3 regions of the Clostridium lapidicellarium genome follow, and region 1 is predicted to be linked to each of the others. Evidence: riboswitches for the same ligand, from Rfam matches in the RefSeq annotation. Region 1 holds a riboswitch; each other region holds the start of a gene.

Region 1 (10,717 bases):
TTTCATATGTTTCTCTGTAGTAAATACCGTACACATCAGAACAGGTATAAAACCTATCAATGGTACTAAATAACCCTTGCCGTGCAGAAAATAATGACCTATTTCGCCTAAAATAAGAAGAATAATTCCTGCCAACACGTACTGATTAGTAGAATATCTGTTTGCTTCATTCCATGTATCCTGATTTTTCATAGAAATATCAGTGCGATATCCATACCATGAATTGATTTTTTTAGGTCTAACCATTTTGGGTATAACGCCAAAAGCCAAGGTTACCAGGCCAAATACCAGTGAATATATCATATACTCAGCTCCCCTTAAAACTTAATATCCATTACTTTAATAATAAAACAATTCTTTTAAAAAGCCAACCTATTTCCCATTTAATTTGTCTTTCATATTAGATGTAAGTTTATCCAGCAGCTGAGGTTTATCCTTTCCATCATCAGGGAAAACCACATAACTGCATTCAAGGTGATATTCACTGTATTTTTCATCCACAGATCTTATTCTATTATATATTTCATTTATCTTATTCATGATAAAACGCACTCTTCCCCTCTGACATCGGGGTAATACACCTACCAGTGTAGAAAACCCATATTTTTCAAACAAATCCGGTGTTTTAAAAAGAACTCTTAATTTTTCATAGAGAGAGTCCACTAATATCAGATAATTATCTTTTACTTCTATTTTTTCGTCCATTTCCGTAAAATATTTTTTTATCAAGCTGATCATTATAATTGAAAGTTTCGTATGTTCAGCTTTAGCTTTCACAATCTGTCTTGTTATATACTGCTGGAAGTTCAAATATATTATTTCACCTTGTTCATCCTTATTTTTACTGGATTTTATAAGCTTATTAACCCTTTCAATCAGCATTTTATTATTAAAAGGTTTTAATATATATTCTGATGTTCCCTCTTTTATACATTTTATGAATGCATTTCTCGTATTCATTTTTGTAAGTATCATTATTGGAATATTTAGATTTCTAGCTTTTATCTTTCTAATTACTTCAAAACCATCTTCATTGCTAAGTCCAACTTCCAATATTATTAAATTTATTTCATCTTTATTGTCATGAAGTTTATTAAAAAAATCAAAAGAAGTGCCTGCCTCATATACGCCAATTCCCTTTCTCTCCAGAATCTCCTTTACTCTATATCTCATATAAGCCATATCATCCAATACAATAACTTTATCCATAATTATCATCCTATTTTCCATAGTAATATTTTAGACTATTCCTTTCCGCATTTGAAAAATGAAATTTTCAATGTCATATATTTTGTTATCGTCCAATTTAAGACTTACTTTAAAAAAATATACAGTTGAAAACCATGTTTTTTGCTAGGACATCCCACCATCTACAGTTATAATCTGACTTGTCATGTAAGAAGAAGAACCTCCTGCCAAAAAACATACTACTTTTGCAACTTCATCACTATTTCCAAACTTGCCCATGGGAATTTCTTCTTTTAAAATTTCTCTATCTTCAGCTTTTAAACAGGCATTCATCTGTGTATCTATTACACCTGGCGCTACGGCATTTACTCTGATATTAGAAGGTGCCATCTCCTTTCCAAGAGATCTGGTAAAAATATTTATGGCACCTTTTGTGGCAGAATAAATTGATTCACAGGAAGCACCGACATTTCCCCACATGGATGAAATATTTATTATAGATCCGCTTTTTCTTGAAATCATATGCTTTAACACACAATGTGTACAATTCAACATTCCTTTAAAATTGACATCTATTATGGAATCCCACTGTTTTTGCTGCATATCTACAAACAGACCTATATGACATATACCTGCATTATTTACCAGTACATCTATTTTGCCCATTTTGCCTATGGCATCTCTCACTATTTTCTCCGCATCCTCATACAAGCTAACGTCGCCCTGAACTACAATTCCAGTAGAACCAGCTTCTCTTACCATTTCCAGAGTTTTATATGCCCCTTTTTCATCTCTATTATAATTTATTACCACAGCGGCACCACATTTTGCAATATTTACAGCAATACTTCTCCCTATACCTCTGGATGCACCAGTAATTACAACAATTTTTCCTCCCAAATCTTCCATATAAATTTCCTCCTTTTAGAATCAAACCTGCATTACTTCAAGAAACATTATACATTAACTCTACATAATGGCAAAATAAAATTATAGTAAATTTGCATATTCTGCACATTTATGCTATTATAATTATAATAAATAATAATTCTCAATTAATATAATTTATTTGGAGGGATATATATGAATTTAACATTTCAGGGAAAAAGCGTAAGACTCTCTGGCAGTCCTCTTAAAGTTGGCGATGCTGTGCCAAATTTTACTGTTATAAACAATGCAATGGATACAGTTTCTTTAAAAGACACAAACGGTGTTAGAATATTTTTAACAGTACCTTCTATAGACACACCGGTTTGTGATCTGGAGACCAGAACTTTTAACGAAAAAACATCAGAAATTCCAGGCGTGACTGTATATACAGTATCCATGGATCTGCCCTTCGCCCAGAGCCGCTGGTGTGCAGCTAATGGAATAAAAAATGTAATTACAGTATCGGATTTTAAAGATAGGACATTTGGTAAAAATTTTGGAACATACATGGAGGATTTAGGTCTGTTGGCCAGAACTGCCTTTGTAGTTAACAGCACAAACAAAATCACCTATGTAGAATATGTACCTGAAGTTACAAATCAGCCAAACTTCGATGCCATATTAAATGCCGCTAAAAAAGCAAAATAAAGTGAATATACAGTACAAAAGATTCCTGGATCCCAAAGGTTCAAGAATCTTTTTTTTAACTTAATCTGAACTATATAAATATCATGAATATTGGAATAACAACTATACAAGCAAGTGTAGTGATAACAGTCACAATGCTGGCATATTTGTAATCTGCACCATAACCTTTTGCTACAATACTTGTATTGGTCATTGCAGGCATAATGGATTGGATAATAAATACTTTCCCCATCAGCGGCGGTACATGGATAAAATGAAGCAGCAGCATAACCAAAACAGGTGAAAGAGCAAATCGGGCAGCAAGCAAAATCAACAGTTCCCTATCAAATTTCAGTTCGGAAAATTTAACCGAACTCAGTACCAATCCAATGAAGATTAAAGCAAAAGGTGTCGTTGGAAATCCCAGATAGTTTAAAGTATCCATTACAAAATTCGGCAGATTTATTTTTAGGATGATTAGCAGAATCCCAACCATAAACCCCAGCAATGCAGGTGTTAGGATTTTTTTGGCTGTCGCTTTTGAAAAAAAAGAAACATTCTTGGCTAAATTTCCATCACGACTGATTTCATAATTTCCGATTGTCCAAAAATATGTTGTATTAACTATATAATAAATCAATACATAGGGTACACTTTTTTGTCCAAACAATTCCAAGTTAATTGGAAGTCCAACAAAAAATGTATTAGAGCAAAAAAATATAGATCTAAAGATTCCTTTATGTCTCCTTGGAACTTTGAGCAAATTGCTGATTAAAACAGACAGTATATACATGCTTCCCATGGAGATAAGTGGAACTAAAATTCCACTTATCAGAGAAAAAAACTTACTGCGGTCAAAATTGCCAACTAGATTCCAAATCATATAACAGGGAAGTGCAATATTCAGCAAATATTTAGTTATCGCACTTCCAAATTTATCATCTATCCACTTTGCACGTGACATAAAATAACCAACCATTATCATTACAATGATCGGAATGATGCTTTCTAAAGATGTAAAAAAAGTAAGTAGCATATTATAAACTCCAGATTCTCAAAATAATTTTATATTAAAATATCAACGTCTATTTTACTCTAAATACACACAACATTCAATTTATAATAAAGTTAATCTTAAGGTAAAATTATCACAACATCAATTTGAATTATAATAAAAAACATGTTATAATCACTTTAATAATTTAACAGGCTGGATGAAGCTGGCGGAATATATCCATAGACCGTTAGCTGACAAGCCTCTGGAGAGACTCGTAAAGAGCGCCGAAGGGGAAAACTGTCTACAGTGAAACTCTCAGGTAAAGAGGACAGAGGATTTTATCCAAAATAGTAAATTTCTAATTATTTGCTGTTTTAATTCCTTGTTTACCAGAGATTAAATTTAATTTAATCTCTTTTTTGTTTCTTAAATAATTATCAATATTGAAGGGAGATGAATTCAACAGATGAAGGCATTCATAACTGTAATCGGAAAAGACAAAGTTGGTATTATCTACAAAATAACTTCTGTGTTGTTTGAAAACAATATAAATATTCTAGACATCAATCAAACTCTGATAGAAAATTATTTTACCATGATAATGCTGGTAGATTTAAGCAAAATGAAAACAGATTTTACAAGCATAAAAAATATACTTGAAAATAAGGCAAGAGAAATGGGTGTTGATATCAAGATTCAAAGAGAAGACATATTTACTTCTATGCAAGAAATCTAAACTGGAGTGTGAACAATATGATAAATACCAAAAACATAATGGAAACAATAAATATGATAGATAAGGAAAATCTCGATATAAGGACAATCACAATGGGCATATCCCTCATGGATTGTATAGACAGCGACGGGAAGAAAGCCAGAATAAAAATATACGACAAAATAACCAGATGTGCTGAAAACCTGGTTAAAACTGCGGAACAAATCGAAACGGAATATGGAATACCAATAATACATAAAAGAGTATCCGTATCCCCCATTTCACTTGTGGCTCAATCAACCTCCGACAAAGACTATGTAAAATTTGCACAGACTCTAGACAAAACTACAAAAACCCTCGGTATAGATTTTATCGGAGGATTCACAACACTTGTCCATAAGGGTTATTCAAAGGGAGATAGAATACTCATAGAATCCATACCTGAAGCACTGGCATCCACCAATAAGGTCTGCTCTTCGGTGAATGTTGCAACTACAAAAGCCGGAATAAATATGGATGCAGTAAAGGATATGGGGAGGATAGTGAAAAAAACTGCTTATCTCACCAGAGAAGACGACAGCATAGGATGCGCCAAATTGGTGGTATTTTCAAATGCTGTAGAAGACAATCCTTTTATGGCTGGGGCATTTCATGGAATTGGAGAAGCTGATACCATAATAAATGTAGGCGTAAGTGGTCCCGGCGTGGTAAAATCTGCATTGGAGAAAGTAAAGGGGGAAAATTTCGGCACAGTAACTGAAACTATAAAAAAAACTGCTTTTAAAATAACCAGAATGGGACAATTAGTGGCTGATGAGGCTTCAAAAAGATTGAAAGTACCCTTTGGAATAGTTGACCTGTCATTGGCACCTACACCTGCAGTAGGAGACAGTGTAGCGAGAATTCTCGAAGAAATGGGATTGGAAAGCTGTGGATGTCCAGGTACAACGGCAGCACTTGCACTTTTAAACGACTCAGTTAAAAAAGGTGGTATAATGGCTGCATCACAAGTTGGAGGTCTAAGCGGTGCTTTCATACCGGTAAGTGAAGATGAGGGAATGATAAATGCAGTAAATGCAGGTTCTCTCAATTTGGAAAAGCTGGAGGCCATGACATGTGTATGTTCCGTTGGACTTGACATGATAGGCATACCGGGAAATACACCGGAATCAACCATATCTGCCATAATTGCAGATGAAGCTGCCATAGGAATGATAAACTGTAAAACAACTGCAACAAGGTTAATACCAGTTTATAATAAATCCGTAGGAGAAGAGGCAAATTTTGGTGGTCTCCTTGGAAAAGCTCCCATAATGCCTGTAAGCAAATTTTCCAGTAAACTTTTTATAAATAGGGGCGGCAGAATTCCGGCACCAATTCACAGCTTTAAAAACTAAAATGCCTAATTTGGCCTCAAACATATTTAGAATTATAAAATTAATACGATAAATTGTTATATTACTATATATTTCTAAATCAACAATATATGAGGTGAAACAATATGGCATGGGAAAAGAAACTTATTCCAGTTACCGAACTAAAGCCTGGAATGATGTCTTCAGAAGATGTAATTTTTGAAGATAAAATGTTATTGTCAAAAAATAATATCGTTACAAAACCTACTATAGATAAATTGAAACAAAATTACCTTGTGGATAAAATAGAAGTTTATGTAAAAAATGATTCTGATAGTCCATTAATTATTAAAACAAATACAATACAAAAAATAGAAAATGATTTTAACGAATTTTCTCTAAGTTTAAAACGTATATTCAACAACATATCTAAATTAAAAGTTCCTGAAATGAATGAAATAAGGATTTTTTCAAAAAAAATACAGGAGGAATTTAAGTCCACGGGAATAGTTATCAGAAATATTGTGTTTTACGGCAGTGGAAATGACACCATATACAGACACAGTATAAATGTATCTGCTATAAGTTTCATATTGGGAAAATGGTTGAATTTCAGCCAGCGAGAATTAAATTTATTGACCTATTCAGCAATATTGCATGACTTTGGCAAAACCAAAATCAGCAAAGATATAATAAACAAAACCGGTGCTCTCACTCCAAAAGAATATAAAATTTTTAAAAATCACCCTATTATAGGTTATAAATTCATAAAAAGCATTCCATACTTAGATCCCTCTGTAGGCTACGGGGTACTGATGCACCACGAGAAAATCGATGGATCTGGATATCCATTAGGTATAACTGGAGATAAAATACATGCATTTGCTAAAATAATAGCCATTGCAGATTTATTTGATGCTGTGAACTCTTCAAAATATCATAAAAAAGTAAGGGGTCCTTTTGAAGCCCTGAGGATAATTCAGGAACAGAGCTTGGAAAAACTTGATTGTAAATACTGCAGTGTATTTTTAAATCACATAATAAATTATTTCATGGGAGAAAATGTGCTATTAAACAACGGGAAAAAATGCAAGGTAATTCAAGTCCAGATAAATGATCTTACAAATCCGCTGCTCCTAAGCGAAGATAATTTCCTGGATTTAAGAAAAGAAAAAGATCTGTATGTGGAAAAGTTGATCATATGATCAACTTTTCCCCTTTTTTAAAGTCAAATCTTAAATTTTTGAATGATTACATTGAGCTTTTGAGCTGAATCCGACTGCTCTCTAGCAGTTTTATCAACTTGTATCATTTCCTGTGCGGCATCACTTATAATATCCTGAATTTGGTTGGTGCTTTCAGAAGACTTCTGTGCAATACCGGCCATGCCGCTTACCGCTTTAGTAACTTCATTTGTTGTGTTTTTAATATCTTCCGTCATAGAGGTCAGATGACTTAGAGAATCGGATGTAAATTGGGAATCCTTGTAATATCTTTCTCCTGTACTCATATAATTATCAAGCTGCAAATTCACATTTTCATCAATAAATCTTAAAGTCTGATGACTGGCGTCAGAGAGATTTTTAAAAGCTTCTTGAACTTTTTCCACTACATCTTGAATAGTAGAAACAGTTTCTGAAGACTGTTCGGCCAACTTCCTAACTTCTTCCGCAACCACTGCAAATCCCTTTCCATGCTCTCCTGCTCTCGCAGCTTCAATGGCCGCATTTAACGCCAAAAGATTGGTCTGTTCTGCAATATTCGCTATTATATCTGCCATTTCCTTTATCTTTGAAACTACTTTTCCATCCTCTATGGCTTTAAGTATATTCTTCTCTTCATCTTTATAAATGGATTTGCATTCTTCTATAGCCTCTTGGGCACTTTTTTGGACAGAAAGGGCATTTTCTTTGGAATTGTTTGCATTTTCATTCACATTCATAGCTTGATTGGATAACTGATTTATATTCGAATCTATCTCTTCCACTGATGCAGTGACTTCCTGGGCTGAGGCCGTTGTTTCCTGCGAACCGTTTACTATGTCGCTTATGGATTCATTTATATTCTGAAATTTGGATGTCATTTCCTGAACTGTAGCAGAGAGCTCCTGACTGGAAGCACTCATATTTTCAGAATTTTCAACTATGGTTTTAACTAGAGACTTTACATTCTTCTGGGCTGTATTGAGGGAAAGAGCTGTATCTGCAAATTCATCCCTTCTCTTCATATTTATAGGAGTACTAAAATCACATTTAGACAACCTTCTGGCAAACTGTTGTATCTGTGCCAGAGGTCCTGTAGCATATTTCGCAACAGCTATACCGCATATAACAGCTACTGCTATCATAACCAGCAAAACAATGACAGCTGTAGTCAAATTATAATTTAATGCCTGGGCATAATCGCTTTTAGGGCTGACGGCCACAACTGTCCACCCTGTTTCCTTCGATCTATTAAATCCAGCTATTTTCGATTCCTTTCCCCGTCCGTACTTTATATTGCCCTGTTTTTCACCTAAGACGGACTGTCCGGAAGGAATTTCTGATTTTATATTTTTCATTATCTTGCTCCTGTCAGAATCTGCAATGATTGTACCTTCCCGTGAAATCAAAATGGCGTACCCGCTTTTCCCCACCTTAGTGGCAGTCAATCTATTCCTCAATGTGGACAAATCAACATCAAAAGCCACGGCACCCTTTCTTCCGTCATCAAGGTGTACTGCTTTGGCAAGAGTTATTACGATTTTACCTGTAAGAGCATCTTTATATGGTCCGCTGACATATATGCCGCCATTGGAAGCCAAAGCCTTCTTGTACCATTCTCTTGATGTCGGATCAAAATTTTCAGGTATTTTTACAGATTCGGGATACACTGTCATCTGCTTTGATTCATCACCCAGATAAGATTGTAATATGTCATTATTGCTTCGTGTTATACTTCCCAATGCATTCAATAGACTTTCCCTGTTCTGGGAAAGTACATCTCTATTGAATGATAACGATTCCAAATCATGTTTCAAAGAAAGGTTATGCAAATCTATGTAGGAAACTTTTTCATTTGCAACCTGGCGAGTCAATTCCCCTGCATTATCATTTATGATCTTAGATGCTATGGAAAAGGAAAAAACCGATACTATGACTACTGGTACTACAACTAGCAATATCAACAGTCCAATTAATTTATGATGTAGTGACATTTTATTTATCAAAATTTTACCCCCCCGCAGTTTATTTAATTATATACTAGCATATTTACTCTAATCTTGCCATTAGAAACATTATTTTTATGCCAAGTCCAACAAATTTTTCCTCATATTCTGTCATTATATTTTCATGAAAATCACTGTTGTGAAGATCATAAGTCAAATATTCTATTTTATAACCGCTTTCTGCAAAATAATCCTGGGATTCTTTAAAAAGATCGATGTCATCCGTTTTAAACCATATCAGGCTTCCCGTCTTTAAGAAATTCCTGTATTTATTTAAAAATACAGTATGGGTCAATCTCCTCTTTTTCTGTCTTCTCTTAGGCCAGGGATTGCAAAAATTTATATATATCCTATCAATTTCCCCATTATCGAAAATTTCTTCGATTTTCATTATATTCATGGGTATTATCCGCACATTTTCCATTTCATTTTCCTTTACTTTTCTCAACGCATATACCAGGACTTCATCCTTCAAATCAATCCCTATATAATTTATATCTATATTGTCAGCTGCATGAGTGCATAGAAACTTTCCCCTTCCGCACCCCAGCTCCAAATATATTTTATTATTATTTCCGAATTCATTCTTCCACTTTCCCCTGTATTTTTGGGGTTCTGTTATAACAATAGGGCTAGCTTCGAGTTCAGGTCTGGCCCACCATTTTTTTCTAAGTCTCATATTGTAAGATTCCCTTCCCATATCTGCAGTTCACACATTCGTACACAAAATACGAAATTTTTTTACAAAATACGATAATTTTAGATAAATTAATTATATAATAGAATTAAAAACAGCCTGTATTAAAATTCAAGGTGGTAAATCATGAAATATTTAAAGCGTTTAAAGTTACCAAAAAAAATTACAGCAATTATAATAATTGCCATTTTAGTTATCGGCATGCCGATTCATTTTGTATTAAAATCATATTTTAATACAAGTTTGTTTTCACAGGCAGGAAAATTAATAGACAAGATAACTTTAGAAATCTATAAAAAAAATTCTCCAAACGTGTACCTGCCGGAATATTTAAAATACCAGAATATAGACAAGAATAAATTAAAAGCCTACTTAGCTACAAAGAATTCGCTGTTATGCAGGGATCCCTATTTCTCTACAATAATCAAAACCTCAAAGAAATTCAACTTAAATCCAGTTTTGATGTTTGCCATAACAGGACAAGAACAAAATTTCGTACCTGCAGACACACAAGATGCACCTAAAATAGCCAATAACCCCTTCAATGTACACCACAGCTGGAGGGAATACAATACAAACATAAAAGATTCCTCGAGGATAGCTGCCAAAACCATTATAAATTTATCTGCAAACAGACCTAAAGAAAACAATCCTTTTATCTGGATAGGCAGCAAATATGCCGAAGACAAAAACTGGGGAAATGGTGTTCAATCCATATTTGAAGAAATAAATAATTACTACAGAACCCACAGCAATTGACATTCATTTTATATAATGCCGCTGGCTATTTTAATAAAGGCCTTATATATGGCGAATGATGGGATACCCACTACATATTTGGCTACCGGAGTAGCCACAAACAACAGCAATATTATAATTTGATATCTGTATATACTATCCGATATCCTGTAAAATAAAGACGGAAAAATATCCCTCAGTATATGAAATCCGTCTAAACCCGGTATTGGTATCAGGTTAAATACAAATAACATACAATTTA
Region 2 (10,717 bases), on a different contig from region 1:
GGTATCCACACCAAAATTTTTATTTGAAAGCCGTATAAAATGTCTCACAACATCCACTTCGCTCACTTCAGGAAGCTTCAGCTCTTCTTTTTCTATGAACTTTTCAGGAACAAGCTTGGAAATATCCTCCTCAGGTACATCACACTGCGGAAGAGAATAAGCTCTCCTTCCCTTTTTAGAAAGTTCAAAAATAAGTTTGTTGTATTCACCAATCATACTACATCGCCTCCAATACAGAAACCAATTTATCTATTTCGGATTTTGTCCTCTTTTCAGTAACACACAATATCATGGAATTTTCTCCCACTTCATATCCCCCCAATATATTGTGCTGAAGCAGCTTCTCATTCACTTTTCTCACTGGAACTTCAGATCGGATCAGAAATTCGTTAAAAAACGGCCTGTTGAACACCGGTTTATACTTTCCGCTTTCAGTAAGTTTTTTAAAGGCATAATGAACTTTCTGTATATTCTGGCAGGCAACCTCCCTGATTCCTTCTTTGCCAAGTGTAACCAAATATATCAGGGCAGCCAGTGCGTTTAAAGCTTCATTAGAACATATATTCGAAGAGGCTTTTTCTCTTCTTATATGCTGTTCTCTTGCCTGAAGTGTAAGCACAAAACCTCTTTTACCTTCCCTGTCCGTTGTTTCTCCTACAATTCTGCCGGGAATTTTCCTGAGATATTTCTTTCTTGCAGTTAAAAATCCAAAATATGGTCCGCCATAATTCATCCTGCTTCCAAGGGGCTGCCCTTCACCCACAGCTATATCTGCACCGCACTCGCCGGGATTTTTCAGTATACCGAGGGAAATGGGACTGCAATATACTATCAAAAGTGATCTGTTCTTATGGATATACTTTTCCATATCTTCAAGTTCCTCTATTATTCCAAAAAAATTTGGTGTCTGGACTATAACTGCCGCAGTATCTCCATCCAGCTCGGCCTTAAGTCTGTCTATATCTGTAACTCCACATGTTTCGTCTATTTCCACAAGCTCCAAATCTTTAAATCTCAAATAGGTCTCAAGCACTTTTCTGGCTTCCGGATTAACGGTCTTAGATACAATTATCTTTTTTCGTCTCACGATATTTGCAGCCATCTGTGCAGCTTCAACACAGGCCGTGGCTCCATCATACATGGATGCATTGGAAACATCCATCCCTGTCAAATCAGCCATAACAGTCTGATATTCAAATATACTCTGTAGGGTACCCTGGCTTATCTCAGCCTGATAAGGAGTATATGCAGTATAAAATTCAGATCTCGATATTATGTGTCTCACTATGGAAGGTATATAATGATCATAAGCTCCTGCACCTAGAAAACAGGTTAATTCACTACAGCTCCTATTCAATTTCGCAATATCGTCAATATAGGACTTCACTTCAAGTTCGGACATTCCATCATTAATATCCAATTTTCTTTTCAGACGTATGCTCTCAGGTATGTCAGAAAATAAGTCATCTATTTTATTTATTCCTATTTTTTTCAACATAATTTGTCTGTCTTCATCCGTCAGCGGCAAATAAGGATGCATAATATCACTCTCCATCACATAAATTTTTATAATTTTTTGAATCCAAGAGTTCGCTAAGTTGTGAATTATCTGACATTTCAATGCAAATTATCCAGTTTTCATAGGGATCCTGGTTTACATATTCAGGATTATCCACAAGTCCCTCATTTACTTTAATCACCCTGCCCGATACAGGCATATACAGATCTGAAGCTGCTTTTACAGATTCCACCGCTCCAAAGACTTCACCCTTCTCAAATTCTGAATCCACCTCGGGCAAATCAACAAATACAATATCGCCTAAAGAATCCTGGGCAAAATCAGTTATGCCCACATAAGCTTTATTCCCATCATCTGCCTTTATCCATTCGTGATCCTTCGTATAAAATGCTCCCTCTAAAGTTTTCATCTACAACTTCCTCCCCATCATTTTTTATAATTTTTTTTATAAAATCTTTTATTTACAACTTCCGCTTTAAGAAACCTGCCTCTTATTTTTACAAAAATCTCAGTTCCAAGTCTGGAATAACTCGAGTTTACAAGAGCAAGTCCCAAATTCTTCTTTAGTGACGGGGATCTGTATCCCGTAGTCACTTCACCTATCTTCCTATCTTCTTTAAAGACCTCATATCCCTTTCTTGGAATACCCCTGTCTATCATTTCAAATCCAATTATCTTCCTTTTAAGCCCCTCTTTTTTCTGCTTTAAAAGGGAAATCTTCCCTATGAAATCTTTTTTGTCCAGTTTTACAAAAAATCCCAGTCCGGCTTCAAGAGGAGTAATGAATTCAGAAAGTTCATTGCCATAGAGAGGGAGATTCACTTCAAACCTCAGTGTATCTCTTGCACCTAGTCCCACTGGTTTTATGCCCTCTTTCCTTCCGGCTTCAAGTATATTGTTCCACAGATATTCTGCATTTTCAGTACTGGAATAAATTTCAAACCCATCTTCTCCCGTATATCCTGTTCTGGATATCATGCATTTTCTCCCGCAGACCGATACATCCCTCCTGCAAAAGAAAAACTTAATTTCCTCCAAATTCACATCGGTGAGTTTTTGAAGTATGTTTTGGGCTTCAGGTCCCTGAAGTGCCAGCTGTATAATGGAAGAAGATATATTTGCAATTTTCACATCAAAACCATCACAATTTTCAAGCATCCAGTTGATATCCTTTTCAATGTTTGCAGCATTTATGACCAAGAAGAAATGTCCTCCATCAAATCTGTATACTATAATATCATCTACAACTCCGCCATTTTGATAACACATGGGGCTGTACATCACCTGATTGTCCTCAAGCACAGATGCATCATTTGTAATCAAATTCTGTACAAATTTCAGGGCATCTTTTCCCCTTATATCAGCTTCACCCATATGCGAAACATCAAATAAACCAGCTTTTTCCCTGACCGCATTGTGTTCGGGTATTATGCCCTCAAATTGTACCGGCATAGACCATCCTGCAAAATCTATCATCTTTGCACCATATTTTTTATAGGAATCAAACAGTGCAGTTTTCTTTAATTTCTCCACAGCAAACCCTCCTGATCATATTTTTAGATAGCAAAAAAGACATGAAAACAAACTGTTCACATGTCCCTGTTCATTTACCTGAGAGTTTCGATGCAAAACATCTTTCACCTTCGGTACTGCTTTAAAATGCAGATTTTCCAGAGCTTTGTCCCATGACGTTATATTATACCTGAAAGTTTCTGATATAGTTGTGAAAATATATCATTGCTCCTTCGGTTAACATACGTTGTTATCTCACGCCACAATCATCCAAACCAACTTTTATACTACTACATTAATAATACATCCTAAAGCAAATTATTTCAATAAAATATTTCCAATTGAGTATATTATTTATAGGTATTCAATATACTGCTGTATATATCCTCCATCAGGGTCAATCCGCCGCTGTATCCGACGTAACTCCTGTTCAGCACCAGCCTGTGCAGAACTGGAATAGATATATTTATCCAAAATCCATTCAGCTCAGAAGCTATATCCCTGTCCCAGGAACTTCCCAATATAAGAGGCCTGTAATTTTCAAGGGGATATTTTCTCAGGCTTTCATGAATTTTACCTCCGTCTATTTCAAATATAACCTTTGAAGAAAAAGTATCCGACAGGTGGACAAATTCCTGTTTTATGCCATGTCTATATTTTTCAGGAGTGTCATCCGTTATATACTGCTGTCCCGGGACAATTCCAAGTTCATTCACCAGAAATTTGCTTATTCCCAGCGCATAAAAAGAATCCGTTATATTAAAAAACCTATCTGCCATATCATATCTAAATTCTATGAAAAAGTCCAAGGACCTCTCAATATAATAATAAAATCTCTTTTCCTCCTTTTCTATAAATTCTTCAACTCTTTTCCTGTCCAGTTGTGCAAATTCTGCAACAGTTCTCAAAAATTTGCCGGTTTCCTTTGCCCCTATTGGCAGTATTGGATAGTGCAGGTATGGAGTCCCATACTTCTTTTCCAGATGCTTTGCAATATTCAGCCCCACCCAGGGTGAAAGCACCAGATTAAACTGGGCGTCGGGAATTGTCTTCCACTCATTCACCCCTTTCGACTCCGTACCAAAAAGTATATTTACTTTAAGGCCTATTCCCTGAAGCAGCTTTTTTATTCCCAGCAAATTGCCGGTCCAGAAGGAATCTTGATAGGGAAGCACAGACCAAACATTTACAAGACCTCTCTTCACTTTTACTCTCTTTTCCCCTATAAATTGATCTATGATGGCTTCAACCACCATCTCGTGCCCTTTAAAATTACTCCCCCTGAATCCACCTGTCTCGGCGCAGACTATCGGAATACCCCTATCTCTATATTCACTTACTATTTCTTCCACATCATCCCCTATTATGTCCGCAGTGCACCCTGTCAAAACCACTAACAGATCAGCTTTTAAAACTTTCAAAGCTCCATCTATAACCTGTCTCAATCTTTTTTCTCCCCCAAATACAACTTCCCTTTCAGTTGTATTTGTACAGGGAACAGAGCTCCCGCCTGAATATCCTATACCCTGGTATCCCGAGGCGACACTCAGTCCGTCATAAAGCTTGATTCCGCAGCCAGGACCGGAGTGTATTATTGGAATAGCTTTTTTGATGGCCAATACAGACTGTTCCGCTCCCAATGCACAATAATGCCTGGGCTGCTCAACTATATCAGTCGTTTTTGCCATTACATCCACCTCCTAGAAAAGTACAGGGATCCTGCTTCAACCACCAATCGGTATAGGGAAGCTCACAGTGACAGGCAATATTTTTTACAAATTCTTTAGTGGCAAGAACATCAATTATTTTATTGCCATAATTTATAAGTCCCCCGTATCCAAGTCCAAACTGCTCATCCCCCATTAAAAATGTAGGTATTCCAAGCTTTGGTCCCCAGGAAGACATCCCACCGTGTCTGGCTACCAGCAGGTCGGGTTTCAACCTATTGAGTATATTTACCAGTTCAAAGGGCTGCTTGTTGCACACATCATAATTTTCAATGTCGCCATAATTTCTCACTACATGTCCCAAGCTGTCACTTTCGGGATTTCTGTCGTCATAACACGGATCGTGGTGAAATATGGCTGCCCCCACCACTTCCATGTGAAGATCTCTTAAAAGAGCTATGAGACTGTGACCATGGGCTGCCCCAGCAGTTACATACACTCTTTTGCCCTCGAGTTTTTCCCTGAGCCTTTCAAGCTTTGGGGCAATCCTGTGCTTCTCCGATTTTATGAGTTCCTCCACTTCACTTTCCCTGCCGACAGCTTTTCCAAGCTCCCTAAACCACATATCAGTTCCAGTTATCCCATATGGAGGCGGCGACTTGACTTCAGCCACCCCATATTCCTGTTCGAGTCCAGCAGCCAGATATGTCCCCAAGGTAGGACATACCTGCACTGTAGCAGCAGATTCAGATATTCTCTCCAATTTTTCTATATTTGAAAAAGGGACGATGTAATTGGGCTTCAGCCCTATTCGGCCAAATAAATCCGTAAATATATCACTCCCCCAAAAATTAATTACATTTACAACGTCACTTTTCTTTTCAACGGGGGGCTTAACAATTTTCCTCAAAATAGCATGATAAGCAGCATCAAAACCCGTCGTCCAAATTCTTGATCTAAACCCCTCACAGGACACATATGCCACAGGTATGCCCAATTCTTCCTGTAATTTGTCAGTCACGCCTTCCACGTCATCTCCAATAATTCCGGAAGCGCAGGATGCAGTTACAAAAATTGCCTTGGGATTGAACCTTTTATATGCTTCACGCACAGTCTTTTCCAATTTGAAAACTCCGCCGTAAATCATATCTTTTTCCTGCAGATTGGTATTTAGCAATCTGGCATTTTTCAGCGGCATATTTCTTCTCCTCTGTCCCACCCTGTTTGTAAAATTATAATCTTGGAAATCGGCACAGCACCCTATTGGAGCATGATTTATTACCACTGCATCTTGTATCATAGCCAGCTGACAAAGTGCATTTCCCGAGCTGCACCCGAGGCATTGGCTAAAACTTCTTCTTCTGTCGCATAATTTGCCTTTTTTATAGCTATCGCACAATTCTCCGGCAGTTCCGGCAAAACCCGTAATTGAACCCAGCCTGGATTCCCTTACCTCCACTTCCGGGGATTTTATATCAATACCCAATACTACACCTCCTCTTTAAAAAGCTGGCACTACTGCAACTCCATACTTTTTCTTTATAAAATTCTTGACATCTTCTGAATTGAGAGCTTTTACTACTGCTTTTATTTCTTTTCTATTTTCATCGCCCTTCCTCACAACAATTATATTTGCATAAGGTGATTTACTGCCCTCCCTGAACAGTGCTTTATTGGGATCCATCTTAGCTTCAAGTACAAGATTCGTATTTATTACAGCACCGTCCACATCTTTTAATACCCTGGGAAGTTGAGCCGCATCCACTTCCTCGAATTGCAGATTTTTAGTATTTTTGGCAATATCCGAAGGCGTTGCACTGTAATTGGCTATCCCTGATTTCAATTTGATAAGCCCCTCTGTCTCAAGAAGTGCCAGTGCCCTGTATTCATTGGATGAATTGTTAGGTATGGCGATTTTGGCACCATTTTTAATATCATTTTTACTTTTGATTTTATCGGAATAAAAACCCATTGGTTCAACATGGACTTTTCCAGCCACAGCAAAATTATATCCCTTTTCCTTGGCTACGGATTTCAGATAAGGCAAATGCTGAAAATAATTTGCATCTATTTGTTTTTCCTGCAGGGCGGGGTTAAGCTGGTCCTCGTCATCCAGCACCACGACATCTAAATTAATGCCCTCCTTTGCCAGCATAGGTTTTACATGATTTAATATTTCCGCATGGGGCACCGCTGCCGCCCCTATCTTTACTGTAGTATTTTTGTTCTTGCCGCTTCCGCCGTCCGTACTGCCAGAACTATTCCCGCAGCCCGGAAGCAGTCCAATCACTACAGTCAATGCCAGTACCAGCAACATCACACTTTTCTTTTTCACATCGATTCATCTCCTTTAAAACATTCAATCAAATTTATATCTCTTTTTATTTATATATCTGGAAATATGATCTCCAGAAAACTGTATAAGCTGTACCAGACAAATCAGCAGCACAACAGTAGCTATCATAATATCTTTGCGAAATCTTTCATAACCAAAACGTATTGCCAGGCTTCCGAGACCTCCCGCTCCTATTGCACCGGCTACGGCAGTAAATTCAATAATGGATATGATTGAAATCGTAATCCCCCTTACAAGGGAAGGCAGTGCTTCTGGTATCAAAACTTTTAATATTATCTGAAAAGGCTTTGCACCAACAGCCAAAGCCGCCTCAATTTTTCCCCACTGTACTTCTTCTATAGAAGTTTCAATAATTCTGGCTAAAAAAGGTGCTATCCCTATGGATATTGGAACAATAGCCGCTTTCATCCCAAGTGTAGTCCCAACAATCAACCTGGCCAGAGGCAGCAAAACTACAATTAATATTATTGAGGGAAGGGATCTTATTGCATTTACCACAGCTGCCAGAACCTTATTCAATTTTTCATGTTCCAGAATATGTCCTTTCTTAGTAACCACCAATATGATTCCAAGCGGCATACCTATAAGAAGCGCTATGAAACCTGATATAGCCACCATCTCTATTGTTTCCGACAGTCCCTTTAGGATCAGCATTTTAAAATCTTCGGTCATATTACCTCACCTCCAGGACAGTGGGAATTTATGCTGAGGTTTCTCATTATTTTTACAAATTTCTTGGCAGTATCGCTTTTGGGATTTAAAAATATTGAATCAGTACTTCCCACTTCTACGATTTTTCCCTCTTCAATTACAGCCATGTTGTTGCAAATGTATTTAACGACATCCAGCTCATGGGTTATAAGAAGAATGGTCAAATTGAGTTTTTTATTTATGTCCCTTAAAAGTTCCAGTATGGAATAGGTAGTCTGCGGATCAAGAGCAGAAGTGGCCTCATCACTCAAAAGCACATCCGGTTTATTGGCAAGAGCCCGGGCTATACCAACTCTCTGTTTCTGGCCGCCGCTCAATTGGGCAGGATAAGAATCAACTTTATCATTTAAATCCACCAAATCCAGTATTTCACCTACCCTATTTTTTATTTTTTCTTTGGAATAGCCCGATATTTCCAATGGAAAAGCCACATTTTCATATACAGTCATGGAATCGAACAAATTAAAATCTTGAAATATTATTCCTATTTTTTTTCTGGCTTCTCTAAGTTCGTCTTTATTCATATCCGTTATATTTTTGTCTCCAATTACAACAGTTCCTGAAGTCGGCTCCTCGAGTCTGTTAAGGCAGCGTATCATAGTAGATTTACCAGCCCCGCTGAACCCTATTATTCCAAAAATATCACCTTTTTCAACTTCCAGATTTATATCTTTCAACACTTGAATATCTCCCTTGGGAGTACTGAAAGTCTTGCTCAAATTTCTTATACTTATCATGATAGTCAGCTTTCCTCCCTTCTTCTAAGATTTTCAACAGACAATAAATACTATAATAACAAAAAAGAGACCGGATTTTATTCTGCAATCAAATAAAATCTGGTCTCCAGTTTTTCTGGTCAACCTTTATACAACAAAATATCAAACAGCACTGAGATTCTTATCCGTAAGACCATGTTTTAAAAATATTTCTTCCAGTCTCTTTTGAGACATAGGCTTCGGTATTACAAATTTTTTGTTTTCCTCTATTGCCTTTGCAAGAGATCTGTATTCATTTGCCTGATTTGAGTCAGGATCAAATTGTATTACAGTCTGCTTGTGAATTTCAGCCTTCTGCACCACATTGTCCCTGGGAACAAAATAAATAAGCTGAGTGCCCAGTTCTTTGGCAAATGCCTCCAGCAGTTCCCTTTCATTGTCCACTTTTCTGCTGTTGCATATTATTCCGCCCAGTCTCACACCACCTCTGTTGGCATATCTTTTAATACCTTTTGATATATTGTTAGCTGCATAGAGAGCCATCATTTCGCCGCTGGCTACAATATATATTTCCTTCGCCTTTCCTTCACGGATGGGCATGGCAAAGCCCCCGCACACCACATCACCCAGCACATCGTAAAAAACATAATCCAAATCATCGGTATATGCACCCAGCCTCTCCAGCATGTTTATAGAAGTTATAATACCTCTGCCTGCACACCCTACACCCGGTTCTGGTCCGCCTGATTCAACGCATCTTATGCCATTGAATCCTTTTTTCATTATATAATCTAAATCTACATCCTCTCCTTCTTCCCTCAACGTATCCAAAACCGTCCTCTGTGCCAGTCCACCCAAAAGCAGCCTGGTTGAATCTGCCTTTGGATCGCATCCTACCACCATGACATTTTTGCCAATTTCAGATAGCCCCACTGTAAGATTTTGCGTAGTTGTAGATTTTCCTATGCCGCCTTTTCCATAAATAGCTATTTGCCTCATTATATCATTCCTCCATATTCTTGTCTTTTTTATTTTAAATTTTTTACAGCTGCTAAAGCAGCAATTTATAGCAAAAATTACGCGCTTGCACTCACTATGGTCGTGTATATTTTTTCAATTAGGGTAAGTGCTCCTCTGTATCCTATATATGATTTAGATAAAACAACTTCATAGGATGCAGGGAATCCCACTTCAACTATAAATCCCTTCAACTCCTTGGCCAGATCCCTTTCCCAGGTTGTTCCAAAGATAATAGGGGGCTTGTGCCCGAAATCAGTATTTCTTATTTTTTCATGGATAACATAGCTGTCTTCCTCGAATTCCACATCTGTAGAAACATCATCCGCTATGTGTCTATATTCATTTCTAATGGCCGCTCTGTATTTTTCAGGTGGATTTTCAGTTATAATCTGACTGGCAGGTATGAGACCAAGCTGATTTACTAAAAATTTCGTAAGTGCCAGGTTATACGCGCTGTCGCCTATAACGGCAAATTTTGCCGGAAGCCCCCACCAGTACTCCGCATAGAAATCAGAAAAATCCTCCAAATATTCATAGTATTTTTTCTCTTCATTTTTTATAAAGTTATCAGCTTTTTCCTTATCAATTCCCGCAAAATCAACTACTTTCCTCAAAAAACTGCTGGTTTCCTTTGCTCCTATTGGAATTGTGGGGATATGCAGATATGGCTGACCATATTTTTCTTTAAGGTGTTCTGCGGTTTTAAGTCCCAGCCATGGAGACAAAACCAAGTTAAACTGGGCCTTTTTTATACTTTTCCACTCGTCTACTCCCCCGGACTCATGTCCAAACAAGATGTTCACCTTAAGTCCCACACCTTCCAATATTCTCTTTATTTCAACTAGATCTCCCCTCCAGAAAGTATTGTGGAAGGGAAGGAGGGACCATACATTTACAAGCCCTTTCTGGTAAGGTCCGTCGTAATCACCTACATACTGATCTATAATGGCTTCTGTAACCAGTTCATGCCCTATAAAATTATTACCTTTAAATCCTCCTGTTTCCGCATAGACTACAGGAAGACCTTTGGCCTGAAACTCGCCCACTACAGAGCCCACGTCATCTCCCACGGTATCGGGAATACAACCTGTCATAACTACAAACAAATCTGCATCCAGAACCTTGAAAGTGGCATCTATGAGTTCCCGAAGCCTGTCCTCTCCCCCGAATATAACTTCCTTTTCATAGATGTTGGTACTTGGCACAACAGAAGCCC
Region 3 (10,717 bases), on a different contig from region 1:
CTGCATCTCCCCTGGTTGTAGAATCTGCCAGAGATTGAGAAGCACCGTCCTGTCCCGCATATTCATCAGTAATGAGGACCGTCTTTATGCCTTCGTCTGTTATCTTATTGCAATTCATTACAAGATCTGCATCAGGGTTCCCAAAACCTTCTTCTGACACAATAACTGCATCGGCTCCGAGATATTTAACCAATTTAGCTGTAAAATCAGAGGATCTTTCCTTATCTGCCAGATACACATTTTCGTTTGTAACTATACAGCCCAGGAAATTGATATCCTTTCCATCCCTGTCATATAAATCTTCAATAACCGGATTGTTCAAATGAACGTAAGTGGGATTTTTGTCGCAGGCAGATACACAGTTCCCACTGACTACTGCACCGTCAAATACCTCTGTAGGATATAAAAACGTAGGAATAACTTTTTTAGCATCTACTCCATAGACATAGGTATCATGCAAGAGTCCCTGGCTTTGAAGCATGTAAACGTATATAACCCTGGGAAGCCCTTCATATTTTTTCACCTGTTCCAATAAAGGTAAGGTTTCGTAAATTTTCACTTCATCCGGTTCTACATTTTTCCCAGCTTCACCGATATAAGCTGCTGCCTTAAACCCAATCATCCTGACAGCTTCTTCATGTTCATGCTGTTTTATTCCTTTCTTGGGCTCACAAACTATAACCAAATTATTCGTCTTTGAAAAAGGAGTATATTTTGCACCTTCACCGCTCATATCTATGATACCTTCCTGAAATCCAACAATACTGCCCGTTGTAACCACTGCAGCTCCACTAAGTACATGTGTCCTGCCTTCTCCTACAGTATCAACTTTGCTTATAAACCCCGGAAATATACCTCCCTTCCCCTCTACCTTAACTCTCGGTTCAATAACATCTTTTACAGGTATGATTCTGGTTTCATCGCCCGGTCTGGCAATATCGACTTTCACCTGTTCAATTCTATCGTCACCGCCAATCTTCTTCAGCAATTCATCTTTGTTAACATAGAGAATTCCATTTACGATCTTTGTTTCATCAGCAAATTGAATATCCCTGATATGAATTTTTCCAATTTCCAGTCGCAATATATTCACCTCCAAATTTATTAAAACCAGGAATTTAAATTCCTAATTTTTACAGTTTAACATAGCAGGACTTGATAAATTCTTCGACATCATCTAGAGATTTTATTTTATCCGCAGTAATCGTACTAGCTTTTTCACCTTTATTGTAAATTATCATGGTAGGCAGTCCTAAAACTTTCTGCCCTATCGCAAGCCTCCTGGCCTTACTTATATTGAGGCTCGAAAATTTAATCTTGTCGCCATATTTATCTTCCAGGCCATGTACTCCAGGCATAAGCTGCTTGCACATTTCACATTTGTCTCCCCAGAAGTCCACAAATACCGGCTTATCAGTATAATTCAGAACCTCCTCGTCAAAATTCTGTTTTGTCAATTCAAGCATTGTAAATTCCTCCTATTCCAATTTTTTTATTTTTCTTCTATATAACTTTCTGCAGTAGTTGCTGCTATAGCACCATCTGCTGCTGCAGTTACAACCTGTCTCAGAGATTTTTCCCTCACATCGCCTGCGGCAAATACTCCGGAAATGTTTGTTTTCATATCTTCATCCGTTATTATATAGTTTCTATCATCCATAGTTAACTTTCCCTTGAAAAGCTGTGATATGGGCTCATATCCCACAAACACAAAACATCCATCTACCTTCAACTTCCTGTTTTCACCTGTAATTTTATTCTTTAAGATCAATCCCTCGAGTATTTCGTCCCCTACAGCCCCTACTACAATAGAATTCCATATAAACTTTATTTTGGGATTGTTAAAGGCCCTTTCCTGCAGTGATTTTGTTGCCCTCAAGGCATCTCTCCTGTGTATAACCGTAACACTGCTAGCAAATTTTGTAAGATAAATTGCTTCGGTGATAGCTGAATCTCCACCGCCTACTACCGCTACATCCAGGTCTGTAAAGAAATCGGCGTCGCAAGTTGCACAGTAGGAAATTCCTCTTCCTCTCAATTTCCTTTCATTATTGAAGCCTGAAAGTCTTGGATTTGCACCTGTGGCAATTATTATTGTCCTGGCCCTATAGGTTTCCTTCTTGCTCTTCAATACCTTGATTGCACCATCAATATCCAAATCTACTATCTCATCTTTTGCAAACTTCACTCCAAAGTCCAAAGCCTGCTTTTTCATTCTCTCGCTTAAACTGGCTCCCGTACAATTTTCAATGGAACCCGGATAATTATCAAGTTCATCCGTGGTAGTTATCTGCCCACCATATTTCGCCCTCTCTATCAACAAAGTATCCATCTTGGATCTTGCTGCATAGAGACCTGCCGACAGACCAGCTGGCCCTCCGCCAATTATTATACAATCGTATAAATGTTCCATACTCATACCTCCTAATATTGTTAAAATATAAACAGTTCTTTATATTCATGTCCCTGCTCACACATAAATTATCAAAGATTATATCTGATCAAATCATAATCTACTACTGAAAAGTCATCCAGCACTTTTTTACTCCAATGTGAAACACCATAATCCCTTAAAAATTTTTGAGTAGTATGAATTCCCATCTCTATATAATTTAAAGACTCCACATCTACAGTATTCTCAGTTGTTTTAGATATTATGACAGTCCTATACGGGACCTCATTGGGCTTCACACCACTTACAAGTGGATGAGTAAGCAGCCTGTGATTTTTATGTATGTAATCTCTAGCTTTTTTTAATACATCCATGGCACTGCCGTCTATGAAATCAATTTCATATCTGTCTGACAGCTTTTCCCTGCATGTTGGATTATTAGTAATTACCATTATGGGTTCTACCATATCATTTTTTCCTTTCAAATTTTTCCTGTTAAACATAAAATAAGGACACGATAAAAGAATTCTCTTTTACCCTGTCCTTTTTACCTGAGAGATTTACTCCTTCGGTGACAAAAACTTTCCAGAGTTTTGTCCTTTTTCGGTCCTTTGACCTGAGAGATTCATATTATCTAAGAGAAATAACACTTACCCCTTCGGCTATCCATTCAAGGATGCTGTAGAACAAAAGTCTGCAGCTAAGTGGTTTTCAAAATTAATTTTCCACTTAATCTCCCGAAAAATTCATCCAAAATTTATAATATTAACTTTTCTACTTTTATTATATATTACATCAGAACACTTTTCCACATTTCTCAACGACATTCCATATTTCATTTTTTGATACATCCCATAAAATTATCATATTAATTTTTATCTTCTATAATATTTCCTTCAATAGATATTACAACTTCCCTATAGGGAACCATCATTCCAGAATTCAGCATTGAATTTTTAACCGCATTTACAATTCCGCCACAGCAGGGTACCTCCATCCTCACTACAGTTATGCTTTTCAAATTATTGTTTTTTATGATATCGGTAAACTTCTCCTCATAATAATCTATATCATCCAGCTTTGGACATCCTATTAAAACAATATGACCCTTTATAAAATCTCTGTGGAAATTTCCATAAGCATAAGACGTACAATCTGCCGCTATTAAAAGTTCTGCATTTTTCAAATAGGGAGCCCTGGGATTTACAAGCTTCAGCTGAACCGGCCATTGTCCGAGTTCCGATACATTTCCTTTATAATTTCTGCTTTCCCTCTCAATTATATCTATTGCACCTCTAGGACACTCCGGAAGGCAGTCTCCAAGGCCATCACAGTATTCATCACCTTTAAGCCGTGCTTTACCACCCACCAATTCTATGGCACCTTCATGACAGGCATTTACACACAAACCGCATCCATCACATTTTTCTCTATCTATATTGACGATCTTTCTCTTCATCATAAATTCCTCCCTTGTTTTTATGCCTATATTATAATAAAATAAAATCATACAATCCGTATCCTATGTTACTGTAAAATAATATTTTTATATATCAAAGCGGAGGAAAATATGAAAAATATATATGACGTATTGAGCAACTGCATATTGATGAAAAACTTTTCAGAAAACGATATTGAAAAATTGCTTGCAAAGATAGAATATACTCCCAGAAAATATTCAAAGGGAGAGGTAATAGCAATTGAAGAATCGGATTGTTCAAAAATAGGAATAGTCATAGACGGAAATGTAGAGGTACAGAAGACATTTTCTTCGGGGAAAGTCATAACTTTAGGTATCTTAAGGGAAAGCGATATATTCGGGGAAGTTATAATATTCTCCAACAGAAATACCTATCCGGCCACTATAACTGCATCGAGCAGTACTTCTGTAATGTTTATATCCAAAGAAGACATATTAAAACTATGTAATATTTTCCCCATGTTTTTAAAAAACTTTATGTCTCTTTTATCCGATAAAATACTCATGTTGAATAAAAAGCTCAAAAATATATCCTATGAAACCATACGTCAGAAAATTTCTTCTTACATATTGGAAGAATACCATCAGCAGAAAAATTTAAAAATATATTTAAACTGTACCAGAAAGGAAATGGCGGATCAGCTGGGAATTCCAAGGCCGTCTCTTTCAAGAGAGCTCATAAACATGAAAAAAGACAATCTAATAGATTTTAACAAAAACCTCATATTTATAAAAGATATAGACTCTCTGGAAGACCTGCTTCTTTGAAGTAAAAAAAGGGAAACGAAAATCGTCTCCCTTCTACTTACTACTTAGCATATTCCTCTTCCACATCCACCACATAATAACAATAATATAATTATTATTATTATTGCACTGCTTCCGCTTCTACCACCACTACAACATCTGTGTGACATATAAAGACCCCCCCTTATTATCTTTAAATTATATTATATAATTTTTAAGTTACCTTAATTTTTTATCTTCTGTTTCTTTATTTCAAAAACCAAGGTATAATTCAGCAGTTTTTATCTAGCATTTTCTTCCAACATCGCCGCAATCAATACCACAACACAATATTAGAATTATTATTATAACCAGTATCTCTTTTCCGCTTCCTCGTCTACCACAACTTCTACGTGACATAAAGATCCCTCCTTATCATCTTTAATAAATTATATTATTAGGTACTCTTTTTTTTCATCATGTGTTCTATACTTTTATAATATTAATTACAATGACAAATGTGACTTTTATTTTCTAAAATAATTAAAAAATACTTCCATTTGTGCTATTGTATAACTATAAACAACATTATTACTAAAATTGGGGGAACCATTTATGGAAGAAATGAAAATTGAAAACAAAATACAACAGGCATTCAATACCTTAATGCCCTACATGCAGTATTTTTTCGACGATGAAATCGCCTTCACTATGTCAACTACCACCCATTTCATTAAAGTCGTAAACAGCGAAAATATAAAAATGAATGCAAAAGCAGGCGATCCGCTGAGGCCGAAGGGAGCCGCCTATGAATGCATAAAAGCGAGAAAAGTATATTCTTCTATAATTCCAAAAGAAACTTTTGGAGTTGAAATAAAAGCCATAGGAATACCAGTAAAAGAGGAAAATAAAATAATAGGAAGTATAGTTCTCGTAAAAAGCCTGAAGAGACATTATGAATTCAATGAAGCATCTAAAATTCTGTCAGAATCCATAGAAAATATCTCACATGCTTCGAATATGCTGTCTTCCGGAATAGAAAACACTGTCAAATCCAGTAAAAAAATATTAGATGAGGTAAAATATGCTTTGAGTAAATCGGAAAATACAGATGAAGTCTTGAATTTTATAAAAAATATAGCTTCTGAAACCAATTTACTCGGTTTAAACGCAGCTATAGAAGCTTCCAGGGCAGGAGAACAGGGAAAAGGATTTTCAGTCGTTGCAAAGGAAATAAGAAAATTATCCAACTCAAGCAGTAACTCCATAAATGAAATAAACTCAACTTTAACTGAAATAAAAAAATCCGTGAGCAATACTTCTCAGGGAATTTCATCCGCAGTAGATAATTTTAAAAACCAATTATCTGAAATACAGAATCTAGATGCTTCAATACAAAATTTAAGTACATTAACAGACAAGCTAAGGAAATTATCGGAATAAATTTCAATATAAAGTACAGAGTCCAATAATTATTTAGGATTAAATATTTTACTCTGTACTTTTTGATTTAGAAAGCTCTAAAGATTTTTTTTCAAGTTAAAATCCGGGAATATGTCGCCTATTTTTTCCCCTACATTGTTTAGATTTTGTCGATTTCTATATTTACCAAGTGATTTGCTTTCAGTCTGATCCAATACATTCAGATCTTCCAGACATTTAACAACGGTTGGCCATAACGCCCTGTCAACATTACCATCTTCTATCTTGATTGCCATTCCCAAACCACTGCCTCTGACTCCGACACAGTATACACCTTCTGCGCCATATTTCCCGATAAGCTTACCATGGGTATTTTTTATGAGGTCGGTGCAAAATCTGTCAGTACCTGCCACCATTTCCGGGGCATTGTTCATAGCTTTAAATATTCTGTCCGCCGCCTTATTATAATCCTGTGGCAGTCCGTTTCCGCTTGCAATCCTTGAATAACCCAGCGCCATATTATATAAGGGCATTCCAAAAACGGGCACGGTACACCCGTCTGTTCCTATAATTATATCCTTTTCCCTTATGGAGCACACTTCAGATATTATCTTTTTAATTTCCCTTTGTACGGGATGTTCCGGTGAATTATAGTCCTCCAGATCATATCCTTTTAATACACATACAGAGAGTATGCCGGCATGTTTACCCGAACAGTCAGTGTAAGTCGGATTTAACTTTGCATGATTCCACAGAAGTCTTTGGGAATATTCCCTGTTTGACGGCAATGTAGAACCACACAGAAGGTTATCAACATTAAGGCCCAATTTTTTCAATATGCCTTCTACAGTTTTTCTATGAAATTCTTCCCCTTGATGTGAACCGCACATTATAGATATTTCCTCATCCGTAAATGAAAACTTGTCTGCCGCCCCTGACAATATTATCTCCAAAGTCTGCAGCGGTTTTGCCGCAGAACGCATATAAGTTACTTTATATGAATTTCCCAAACTATATATAAGGTTTCCATTACTATTCACCACTGCTATATCAGCCCTATGGACACTTTCAATTAAAGATCCTCTTGTAACTTTCACAACTATTTCCGACATAAAAACTCCTCCATTAATTTAAGTTATACCTAAATATTCTACTTTAATTCCTCTTTTCTTTTAATTCAAAAAAAATTTCACATATTATCAAAGTTATACTTATTTCTATACTATAATAGTCAAAAATATATTATAATATACAAAAGATTAATATCAACCGGTTTTACACAATTTACAAATTAGGTTATAATGATTATGTATAAAAAAGTATTATCCTTTAATTCTAATTTTTTACTTAAATATTTCATATTCATTACAAAATACAAGAGGTGATATACATTTTGGTTAAAGATCTACTGAAAGGTTCTAAAATAACACTCACTTCCTTTAAAGATACCCACCTGCCTTCTTTAGAAAAATGGTACAATGATATATATTTTCTAAGAAATTTTGACATGATACCTGCTTTTCCAAAAAATGCGCAGGAATTAAGTTCTGCAGTAAATGATACGAGGAGATCCTCGGATAAATGCATATTTGCAATAAATTACACGGAAGATGAAAAAATAATTGGAATAACAGGTTTTGAAAATATACTGTGGAACAACGGCACTGCCACAGTATATATAGGCATTGGCGAGAAAAAGTACCGGGGCTGCGGAGTAGGAAGTGAATCCCTATATCTAACTATGGAATTTGGATTTGAGGAATTAAATCTCCACAGAATACAACTTACTGTCATATCCTACAATAAACCTGCCATAGGACTTTATGAAAAACTTGGATTTAAAAAAGAGGGAACCTACAGGCAATTTATATACAGAGACGGGATCAGATATGATATGTATCTTTACGGTATACTGAGATCCGAATGGGAAACTAATATAAAAGGAGGTACTATCAGTAAATAGTAGAATTATAATTTCTACTTATTGAACTGTAAAATTTTTATGCTTAAATTTGAACCTATTACTTTAGAGGATAAATCAATTTTTGATAAATATCTTGGCAGCTACAATTTCAGCACCAGTGAATATTCATTCACCAATCTCATAATATGGAGAAAGGCCTGTGATATCAGATACACTGTCTACCAGGATGCTCTCATTATAAAAAAAGCTGACTTCAACGGGAATTATCACTTTATGCAGCCAATAGGATACATCAGACAAAATTTAAAAGCCATAGTAGAGGAACTTGTCAAATATAAAAGAGAACACAATATGGCTTATTTATTTGAAGATGCGGAAAATACATTTTTAGAAGATTTGAAGGAAATTTATGGAAGCAGCATGGATATAAAAGAGGACATTGATAATTTTGACTACATCTACACAAGTGAAAAATTAATCTCTCTATCCGGCAAAAAACTGCATGCCAAAAAAAACCATTATAATTATTTTATAAAAAACTATGCTTACGAGGCCAAAGATTTTTTTGAACCAGGTGTTAAATCAGATATCAAGACTGCTGCTGAAAACTGGTATAGAGAAAAAAACGGGGGAAATAAATATCTGGAATATGAATTAATGGGAATCGACGAAATTACAGAAAATATGAAATTTTTGAATCTGAAAGCTATGGCAGTATATGTGGAAAGTAAAATAGTTGCTTTTACAATTGGCGAACGTATGAATGACAACACGGGAATCATACATATAGAAAAAGCTTCTTCCTCCACAAGAGGTTCATATGCTTTCGTAAACAAGACCTTCGTTGAAAATTACCTGTCTGATGTTAAATACATCAACAGGGAACAGGATTTGGGAATACCCGGTCTCAGAAAAGCCAAGAAATCCTATCATCCTGTAAAGATGGGGGAAAAATACTGTGTAGATATTCCTGATATCGCTGTTCCCGATTAAATATACATGAAACTGTGTAAAAGGACAGATTTAGGATTCAATTATTATTTGAACCCAGCTGTCCTTTGCTATTACTTACTGGCATCCTTCCATCCAGTCTACAAATTGTCTTGCGGTTCTTGCAGAGCGCCCGTTATACCAGCGTTCCCATTTGAGTGCCTCAATATGAAGCTTTTTCCTGTCGATATTTAATTTTCTTTTTCTGGCAATGCCGTCTACAATCTGCAAATAGCCCGTTTTGTCCGGGGAAGTAAACACTACGTTTATTCCAAATCTGTCTGCCAGGGAAAGCTTTTCCTGTACGCTGTCTTCCCCGTGAATTTCTTCATCAGAATCAGAATAAGATGATCCTTTTCTCTCACTAAAATATTCTTTCACAAGATGTCTTCTGTTTGAAGTGGCATATATCAATACATTTGAAGATTTATTTTCAAATCCACCCTCCAGCATTGACTTAAGTGCAGTATAACTCTCTTCATTATCCGAAAATACCAGATCATCTACAAAAATAATAAATTTTTGAGCCCTGCCCTTTAATTTTCCTATTATCTCCGGAAAATCTTCCAGATCTGCTTTGGGAAGTTCAACCATACGAAGCCCCCTGCCATAATACTTGTTGAGAATGGCTTTAACTGTAGAGGATTTGCCTGTACCCCTGTCGCCATAAATCAATACATTATTGGCAGGAAACCCATTTAAAAATTGCACCGTGTTTTTTTCAACAATCTCATGCTCCTTCTCATAGCCGACAAGATCTGAAAATTCGACAGGATCTGGATTTTCAATGCCTTTAAAATATCCACCAACTTTTCCAGTACGTTCCCAGATAAAAGCTCTGTATCTTGCAAATATACCGCATCCATAGACATTGTGGAATCTCTCGAGATCATCAATGCACTTTCCCCAATCATCACTGCAGTGAAGGACTTCTTCTATTTTTCTCATGTACTCAGGGTAATTTTTCTCTTTAAAATCATCTTTTGTCTCCCATTGAGGAAATTCTGAAATTATTTTCCCGTATACATTCCCGCTAAAATACCTTGATAACCTGTTTTTTATATCTTGGGAATTTAAACTGGAAACAATCTGAAATTTTTTCAAATCAACTGCTGCCGCCTGTTTAACAATATCAACTTTTCCCAAATGAACCTTTTTTTCAGCTTCAAGTGAAAAGGGGTTTTCACTGAAGAGTATCTTGTCGACGATGTAGTCTTTCAGCGAAAAATACCCGCTCCTCACCAGCTTAAAGAAAAAAGCATTGTACAAGTTGGCGGTAGAATCTATATTGATTTCCCCATTGTCAATATAATTCACGAGCTTTCTCAAACTGGAAATTACCTTGTCTTCAAGTAAATCTCTGTAAATGGAAATGGAATCCAAAGCTAATCTTACAGTTCCTGCATCAAGATTTTCCTCAAAATTTACATTATTTACATCTTTCATAAAATAGCCCCCAAAAATAATATTTGTAATTTATTTTAACATATCAAACATTAAAAAACATCCTTTCCGCTATAATCTTATGTTATAATAAATGTGTAAAAAATCATTAAAGATACAGAGGTCAAATTATGAGTACAAAATTAGAAACATTAGAAGATAATCTCAAATCGCTTGAAAGCGTATTGATAGCATTTTCAGGAGGTGTCGACAGCACATTTTTACTGAAAGTTGCCCATGATGTTCTCAAAGACAACGTTATTGCCGTAACTGCGTCTTCTTCCACATACCCCAAAAGGGAATTGAGGGAAGCTGAAAAATACGCAAAATCCATGGGAGT

Evidence for each region. A riboswitch is a leader RNA that binds a small molecule or an ion and turns the genes downstream of it on or off. The one in region 1 is predicted to bind glycine.
Region 2: linked by a shared signal. The riboswitch ahead of gcvT (glycine cleavage system aminomethyltransferase GcvT) and the one ahead of AB8S09_RS08300 (ACT domain-containing protein) in region 1 are both predicted to bind glycine.
Region 3: linked by a shared signal. The riboswitch ahead of AB8S09_RS09090 (GrdX family protein) and the one ahead of AB8S09_RS08300 (ACT domain-containing protein) in region 1 are both predicted to bind glycine.

What each region holds. Positions count from the first base shown of each region.
Region 1 is NZ_JBGFFE010000010.1:3,265-13,981, forward strand. Features, by position in the region: gene AB8S09_RS08275 (SdpI family protein) at 1-303, opposite strand, end outside; gene AB8S09_RS08280 (response regulator transcription factor) at 373-1,209, opposite strand; gene ymfI (elongation factor P 5-aminopentanone reductase) at 1,354-2,097, opposite strand; gene tpx (thiol peroxidase) at 2,272-2,766, shown strand; gene AB8S09_RS08295 (AEC family transporter) at 2,837-3,781, opposite strand; glycine riboswitch at 3,995-4,084, shown strand; gene AB8S09_RS08300 (ACT domain-containing protein) at 4,209-4,478, shown strand; gene AB8S09_RS08305 (PFL family protein) at 4,496-5,854, shown strand; gene AB8S09_RS08310 (HD-GYP domain-containing protein) at 5,959-7,017, shown strand; gene AB8S09_RS08315 (methyl-accepting chemotaxis protein) at 7,041-9,020, opposite strand; gene trmB (tRNA (guanosine(46)-N7)-methyltransferase TrmB) at 9,064-9,699, opposite strand; gene AB8S09_RS08325 (hypothetical protein) at 9,844-10,476, shown strand; gene AB8S09_RS08330 (site-2 protease family protein) at 10,485-10,717, opposite strand, start outside.
Region 2 is NZ_JBGFFE010000025.1:23,853-34,569, reverse strand. Features, by position in the region: gene gcvPB (aminomethyl-transferring glycine dehydrogenase subunit GcvPB) at 1-213, opposite strand, end outside; gene gcvPA (aminomethyl-transferring glycine dehydrogenase subunit GcvPA) at 218-1,540, opposite strand; gene gcvH (glycine cleavage system protein GcvH) at 1,545-1,928, opposite strand; gene gcvT (glycine cleavage system aminomethyltransferase GcvT) at 1,946-3,052, opposite strand; glycine riboswitch at 3,109-3,203, opposite strand; gene AB8S09_RS13495 (nitrogenase component 1) at 3,382-4,719, opposite strand; gene AB8S09_RS13490 (nitrogenase component 1) at 4,703-6,184, opposite strand; gene AB8S09_RS13485 (MetQ/NlpA family ABC transporter substrate-binding protein) at 6,200-7,033, opposite strand; gene AB8S09_RS13480 (methionine ABC transporter permease) at 7,058-7,726, opposite strand; gene AB8S09_RS13475 (methionine ABC transporter ATP-binding protein) at 7,723-8,502, opposite strand; gene nifH (nitrogenase iron protein) at 8,644-9,480, opposite strand; gene AB8S09_RS13465 (nitrogenase component 1) at 9,558-10,717, opposite strand, start outside.
Region 3 is NZ_JBGFFE010000011.1:63,397-74,113, reverse strand. Features, by position in the region: gene AB8S09_RS09105 (glycine/sarcosine/betaine reductase component B subunit) at 1-1,084, opposite strand, end outside; gene AB8S09_RS09100 (thioredoxin family protein) at 1,134-1,466, opposite strand; gene trxB (thioredoxin-disulfide reductase) at 1,493-2,413, opposite strand; gene AB8S09_RS09090 (GrdX family protein) at 2,485-2,895, opposite strand; glycine riboswitch at 2,928-2,984, opposite strand; glycine riboswitch at 2,987-3,142, opposite strand; gene AB8S09_RS09085 (ATP-binding protein) at 3,261-3,851, opposite strand; gene AB8S09_RS09080 (Crp/Fnr family transcriptional regulator) at 3,963-4,640, shown strand; gene AB8S09_RS09075 (methyl-accepting chemotaxis protein) at 5,214-6,041, shown strand; gene AB8S09_RS09070 (asparaginase) at 6,119-7,132, opposite strand; gene AB8S09_RS09065 (GNAT family N-acetyltransferase) at 7,411-7,983, shown strand; gene AB8S09_RS09060 (DUF2156 domain-containing protein) at 8,023-8,937, shown strand; gene AB8S09_RS09055 (ATP-binding protein) at 9,013-10,380, opposite strand; gene larE (ATP-dependent sacrificial sulfur transferase LarE) at 10,509-10,717, shown strand, end outside.